Regions from separate parts of the Arthrobacter sp. StoSoilB22 genome, predicted to be linked through region 2. Evidence: riboswitches for the same ligand, from Rfam matches in the RefSeq annotation. Region 2 holds a riboswitch; the other holds the start of a gene.
The links. A riboswitch is a leader RNA that binds a small molecule or an ion and turns the genes downstream of it on or off. The one in region 2 is predicted to bind glycine.
Positions count from the first base shown of each region.

Region 1 (3,411 bases), 1.2 Mb from region 2:
GAAACATCAGGAGTGCCAAGGCCGTCCAGTCGCGCCACGGTGCCGCTTGGCCCTTGACGGGGTGAGCGGAACGGGGTGCTTGGGTTGAGGACGGCGAGAACATGGATTCAACTATACCGTCCAGACGGTACAGTTTCAACTATAGCCCCCATGAACCTTTAGGGAATGATGGATACATGCCACGAAAACCAATTGCCCGGGACGCCGTCCTGGATGCCTTTGAAGCCCTCCTCATAGAAGTAGGGGAGCGGGCTGCCACACTAGACGCCGTCGCCAAGCGCGCAGGGGTGTCCAAAGGCGGACTGCTCTACCACTTCCCCAACAAGGAAGCGCTGATTACGGCCCTTTTGGAGCGCCTGGACCTGCTGGCCGATGAAGATACTGAACTCATGAAGGCGGCGCCGGATGGTTCAGCGGCATACTTCATCAGGTCCTCTCTCTGGGCAGATACGCCCATGGACCGGGCATTCGTCGCCGCTACCAGGCTGGCTGAGGTGGCTCACGAGGAAACCCGCCGCAGGTTTGCCGCAATTCAACAGCGGTGGCTTGACGTGCTGGCAGAAGACGTCGGACCCGAGGTTGCCAAGGCTGTCAGCTATATGGGCGACGGACTCTATTTCAACGCGATCTTTGAAGGCGGCCAGGAGGGCGGCAATGCCGGGCGGGAGGCCGACGTCGAAATCCTTCTGGGGGTCCTTGAACGCCTGCGGAAGTAGCAGCTCATCCATTTGCTGCTGAGGCCCGAGCGTAGGACAATTAACTCTTGTGGCGTGCCCTACATGGTGCCCATACACAATTGAACATGCCTTTGATCTGCGGCGGGAGAGTCCTGCAGGCAAGTGATGCAGGCGCCGTAGGAGCAAACCCTCCCCAGGAATCTCTCAGGCCCACGCACCGCCGCGGCGAGGCAACTCTGGAAAGCAGCAGGTACTCAGCCTATCCACGGGCGAACGGGTACTGTGCTCACCGACGGTGCAAGCGATGGTTGTTCACGCAACGCGCGGAAACTCTCAGGTCCAATACAGAGCGGGGAGGAACCCAGCCGCTGTGGCGTACCCAAACGCCGCCCAAGTAATGGAGTTCCTTCGTGACGGTTAGTTCTGCCTCCACCACCTTCGTCGATCGGCATATCGGCGCCCGCCGCCAGGCCGACATTGAGACCATGCTCAAGTCCATCGGCTACGACACCGTCGATTCGCTGGTCGACACCGCCGTCCCGAACGATATCCGCCAGGATGTTGCGCTCACCCTGCAAAACGCCCTGAGCGAAGTTGAGGTTCTTGCCGAGCTCCGCAAGCTCGCCTCCAAGAACAAGACTGCCGTTCAGATGATCGGCCAGGGCTACTACGACACCGTGACGCCGCCGGTGATCCGCCGCAACATCCTGGAATCTCCGGCTTGGTACACCGCCTACACCCCCTACCAGCCGGAAATCTCGCAGGGCCGCCTCGAAGCGCTCCTCAACTTCCAGACCATGGTCCAGGACCTGGTTGGCCTGCCGATCGCCAACGCCTCCCTGCTGGACGAAGCAACTGCCGTGGCCGAGGCCGTCCTGATGATGCGCCGCGCCAACAAGAACAAAGCTGCCCAGGATGGCAAGACCGTCCTTGACGCCGACTGCCTGCCGCAGACCATCGCGATCGTGAAGGGCCGCGCGGAAGCGCTTGGCTTTGAGGTTGAGGTTGCTGACCTCTCGCTTGGTCTCCCGGAAGGCACCATTAACGGTGTTGTCCTGCAGCAGCCCGGCGTCTCCGGCCGCGTCTTTGACCACTCCGAGGTCATCGCCGCAGCCAAGGAACGCGGCGCACTGGTCACCGTGGCTGCCGATCTCCTCTCCCTTACGCTCATCACCCCTCCCGGTGAGCAGGGCGCCGACATCGCTGTTGGTTCCGCACAGCGCCTGGGCGTTCCGCTGTTCTTCGGCGGCCCGCACGCTGCGTACATGGCCGTCCAGAAGGGGCTGGAGCGTTCCATGCCCGGCCGTCTGGTGGGCGTTTCCAAGGACGACGCCGGTGTCCCCGCCTACCGCTTGGCGCTGCAGACCCGCGAGCAGCACATCCGCCGCGAGAAGGCCACCTCCAACATCTGTACGGCACAGGCATTGCTGGCCATCGTGGCCTCCATGTACGCCGTTTACCACGGCCCTGAAGGCCTGAAAGCGATCGCGGAGACCGCGCACGGTCACGCCCGTACCCTTGCAGCGTCCCTGAAGGCGGCCGGCGTCGAGGTCCTCCACGGTTCCTTCTTCGACACCATCACCGTCCGCGTCCCCGGTAAGGCTGCGGAGATCGTGGCCGCCGCTGAGGCCAAAGGCATTAACCTCCGCGGCATTGATGCTGACACCGTGGGTATGTCTGTTGACGAGACCACTACATCTGAGATTGTCGGCGGTCTCCTTGAAGTCTTTGGTGCTTCGGTAACCGAAACCGCTGAAGGCTTCGCCCTGGAATCCTCCGTGGAGCGCACCAGCGATTTCATGCAGCACCCGGTGTTTAACACGCACCGCTCCGAAACCCAGCTACTGCGCTACATCCGCAAGCTCTCTGACCGCGACCTCGCGCTGGACCGCACCATGATTCCGCTGGGCTCCTGCACCATGAAGCTCAACGCCACGGCAGAGATGGAAGCCATCTCCTGGCCGGAATTCGCCTCGATCCACCCGTTCGCTCCGGATTCGCAGACCGAGGGTTGGCGTGATCTCATCACCGACCTCGAAGCGCAGCTGACTGAGATCACCGGCTACGACCAGGTGTCCATCCAGCCGAATGCCGGTTCGCAGGGTGAGCTCGCTGGCCTCCTGGCCATCCGCGGCTACCACCTGTCCAATGGCGATGATCAGCGCAACGTGTGCCTCATTCCTGCTTCCGCGCACGGCACCAACGCTGCCTCGGCAGTGCTCGCCGGCATGAAGGTAGTGGTTGTTGCCACCGCTCCGGATGGCACCATCGATCACGTTGACCTCAAGAACAAGATCGAAGCTAACCGCGACGCTCTCTCCGCCATCATGATCACTTACCCGTCCACGCACGGTGTGTACGACGCCGACGTCCGCGAAGTCTGCGACGCCATCCACGAGGCCGGCGGCCAGGTGTACATCGACGGCGCCAACCTCAACGCGCTGGTTGGCTTGGCCCAGCCGGGCAAGTTCGGCGGCGACGTGTCCCACCTGAACCTGCACAAGACCTTCTGCATCCCGCACGGTGGTGGTGGACCGGGCGTTGGCCCGGTAGCGGCGAAGGCACACCTGGCGCCGTTCATGCCCGGTGATGCCGCGTCTTGGACTGAGGGCAACGACGTCCCGATTTCCGCATCCCGTTTCGGTTCTGCCGGCGTTCTGCCGATTTCCTGGGCGTACGTGAAGCTCATGGGCGGCCAGGGTCTCACCGAAGCCACCAAGTCCGCGTTGCTCGC
Region 1 is NZ_AP024652.1:1,031,774-1,035,184, forward strand. It holds gene LDN70_RS05065 (MFS transporter) at 1-103, opposite strand, end outside; gene LDN70_RS05070 (TetR/AcrR family transcriptional regulator) at 177-716, shown strand; glycine riboswitch at 810-907, shown strand; gene gcvP (aminomethyl-transferring glycine dehydrogenase) at 1,088-3,411, shown strand, end outside.
Region 1: another riboswitch for glycine. It lies ahead of gcvP (aminomethyl-transferring glycine dehydrogenase); the one in region 2 lies ahead of gcvP (aminomethyl-transferring glycine dehydrogenase).

Region 2 (3,411 bases):
GTCTGGTGGTCGGGAGCGAACGGGTGGATGGAAGCGAACTCCGGCCACGAGATCGCTTCCATCTCGGCGGTCGCGTTGAGCTTCATGGTGCACGAGCCCAGCGGGATCATGGTTCGGTCCAGCGCGAGGTCCCGATCGGACAGCTTGCGGATATAGCGCAACAGCTGCGTCTCGGAACGGTGCGTATTGAACACCGGATGCTGCAGGAAATCGGAGGTGCGGACCACTTCAGAGGGCAGTTCGAACCCTGCGGCGTCCCTTACTGGACCGGCACCAAAGGCGACGGCCACCGCGGAGAGGACCTCCGGCGTCGTGGTTTCATCAACGGAAACGCCAACGGTGTCCGCGTCGATGAGCCGCAGGTTGATGCCGCGGGCTTCGGCGGCGGCGATGACCTTGTCAGCTTTGCCGGGAACGCGGACGGTGAGGGTCTCGAAGAAGGCCTCGGAGACGAGTTCGCGGCCGGCCTTCTGCAGTGCTGTAGCCAAAACACGGGCGTGCCCGTGGACTGTTTCGGCGATCGCCTTCAGGCCTTCGGGACCGTGGTACACGGCGTACATCGAGGCGACGATCGCGAGCAGAGCCTGAGCGGTGCAGATGTTGGACGTGGCCTTCTCGCGGCGGATGTGCTGCTCGCGGGTCTGGAGTGCCAGGCGGTAGGCAGGAACGCCGGCGTTGTCCTTGGAGACGCCCACGATGCGGCCGGGAAGCGTGCGCTCCATGCCTTCGCGGACGGCCATGTAGGCAGCGTGCGGGCCACCGAAGAACAGCGGCACACCGAAACGCTGTGCGGTTCCGACGGCGACGTCCGCACCTTGCTCGCCCGGGGGCGTGATGAGGGTGAGCGCCAGCAAATCGGCGGCAACCGTTACCAGGGCACCGCGTTCCTTCGCATCAGAAATGACGCCGGAATGGTCGAAAACGCGGCCCGAAACGCCAGGTTGCTGCAGGACGATACCGTTGATGTCGCCGTCCGGAAGGCCGGCCGACAGGTCCGCAATCTCAACCTCGAAGCCCAGCGCCTCGGCGCGGCCCTTCACTATCGCGATGGTCTGCGGGAGGAGGTCAGCGTCCAGAACAGTCTTCCCGTCCTTGGCAGCCTTGTTCTTGTTGGCCCGGCGCATCAGCAGCACAGCTTCAGCCACGGCGGTGGCTTCGTCCAGCAGCGAAGCGTTGGCAATGGGCAGCCCCGTGAGGTCCTGCACCATGGTCTGGAAGTTCAGGAGTGCTTCCAGACGACCTTGGGAAATTTCCGGCTGGTACGGAGTGTAGGCCGTGTACCAGGCCGGAGCTTCGAGGATGTTGCGGCGGATGACCGGGGGCGTCACGGTGTCGTAGTAGCCCTGGCCGATCATCTGGACAGCGGTCTTGTTCTTGGACGCCAGCTTGCGGAGCTCGGCAAGTACCTGCACCTCGGTGAGGGCGTCCTGCAACTTCAGGGCAGTGTCCTGGCGGATGGAATCGGGGACCGCGACGTCTACCAGGCCGTCGACAGAGTCGTAGCCGATTGCCTTGAGCATGGTGTCAACGTCGGCCTGGCGCCTGGCGCCAATATGCCGGTCCGCGAAGGCGGTGGGGGTTGATTTAACAGTCAAGAGGAACTCCATGATTCAGGCGCCCACTGAGCGCCACGATGATGTGGGGTTCCTCCCCGCTCTGTATTGGACCTGAGAGATTCCGCAGGGATGGTCTCCTGCTTGCACCGTCGGTGAGCCCGGTTGCCCGGACTGCTTTCCAGAGTTGCCTAACCGCGGCGGTACGTGGGCCTGAGAGATTCCTGGGGAGGATTTGCTCCTACGGCGCCTGACTGGATGTACCGGCAGGACTCTCCCGCCGCAGATCAAAAGCGTTGCGCCACCTGAGTGACACGCTTCACACCATAGCGGGTAGTTTCGAAAAAGCGCAAGCAAGGTGCGGCTACTGGTGCATGGTCTCGTGAATCTGCAACGCGAACCAGAGTTGCGCCACCGTGGAGGTCTCACCCATGTCCAGCCCCGTCAGCTCACCGATTTTTCGTATGCGGTAGATGATTGTTTGCCGGTGCGCGAACAGGGCGGCAGCCGTCTTTTGCCAGGAACGCTGCGAGTTCAGATAGGTCCGCAAGGTGACGATGAGATCGCCGTCCTGGCTCTGCTCGTAGTCAAAAATTGGGCCCAGCAGTCGCCGGACCAGCGCCGTTCCTTCCTCAAAACCCGTCATGCCCAACCACGATGGCCCCTGCGCATAGTGGGCGACGTCCAGCTTGTTGGCCTTGGCCGAGCCGAGAGCCCAAAGGGACTCCTGAAGAGCCCGTTGCAGCCCCGCAACGGCGGCCGGGGCACTGATGCCGATGACGGTTTCCGCGCCGGCGCAGTGCGCCAGGACGTCGTCGTCCACATCAGCTGGGACCACCACATGCAGCCTGTTGTTCCGCTTCAAGGACGCTGACGCAACTCCGTGCCGCCACAGTTCGATGTGCACGCCAGCCAGCCCACCGCCGTCGTCCGCTTGCTTGACAGCGTCCAATTCCCTGGCAGCGTCCGCCGACATGGAGGCGAGCACGAAATCCCGGGCCGGCACCTCAAAAGCCGTCAGCCGGCTCTCCATCTCGGCCACTCCGAGGCGTCCCTCCATGGCCTGCATCAGGAACTCGCCGGCCAGCCGGTGGCGGCCTTCCAACGACAGGACGATGCGCGAAAGCTGCAGTCCCAGCACGGTCGCGGCATGGAGAAGTACGACGGCGTCCGGGTGCGGTTCGCTGTTGGGCAGCACCACCAGAAGCGCGTTTGCATGGGTGGGAATGTCCATGGTCAGCACGTGCCTGCCGCGGATCCGGTGCCACTGGAAGTTCTTGCCGGCCACAGAGACCCGGCCGGGAAGCGGGGCCCATTCGTCGGCCAGGAAGTCCGGGAGCCGCTGACCTTCGGGATGCCACGGATGCAGGCAGCGGCGGTCCACCACGAACAGCTCTGCGTCGAGCTCCGTGGCAAGCCGCTGGACAAGGCTCTGCCAATGATCCTCGGATGCCCCGACAGTCCGGAGTAGATCGTAGACCCGCGCTGTCTGCCGGAGTCGTCGGGATTCTTCCACCAACGACGCCTCAGCAACCGAGCGGGCTATCGCGATGAACGGCAAGGGATACGGGATGTTGAGCAGGGGCAACGGCAGCCTGTCGCAAGCGGCCAGGAATTCCGCGGTCAGGGGCGGCGCGTGCATCTTCTCGCCGATGGCCAAGGCGCTGGCGCCGGAGTCCATCAAGGCTTCGGCGAGCGCCACTTGCCCGTCAGCGTCAGCTGGAATCGAGAGGCCATTGGTCATCATGAGCTCGCCGCCTGTGACCCATTCCCAGAGCCGTGGCAGGTCCGAGGTGTGGGCCCACGTGATGCGGTTGTCGGCGCCGCCAGATCCGGCCAGGAGCGTGAGGCCAAGCTG
Region 2 is NZ_AP024652.1:4,342,091-4,345,501, forward strand. It holds gene gcvP (aminomethyl-transferring glycine dehydrogenase) at 1-1,595, opposite strand, end outside; glycine riboswitch at 1,745-1,843, opposite strand; gene LDN70_RS20130 (PucR family transcriptional regulator) at 1,918-3,411, opposite strand, start outside.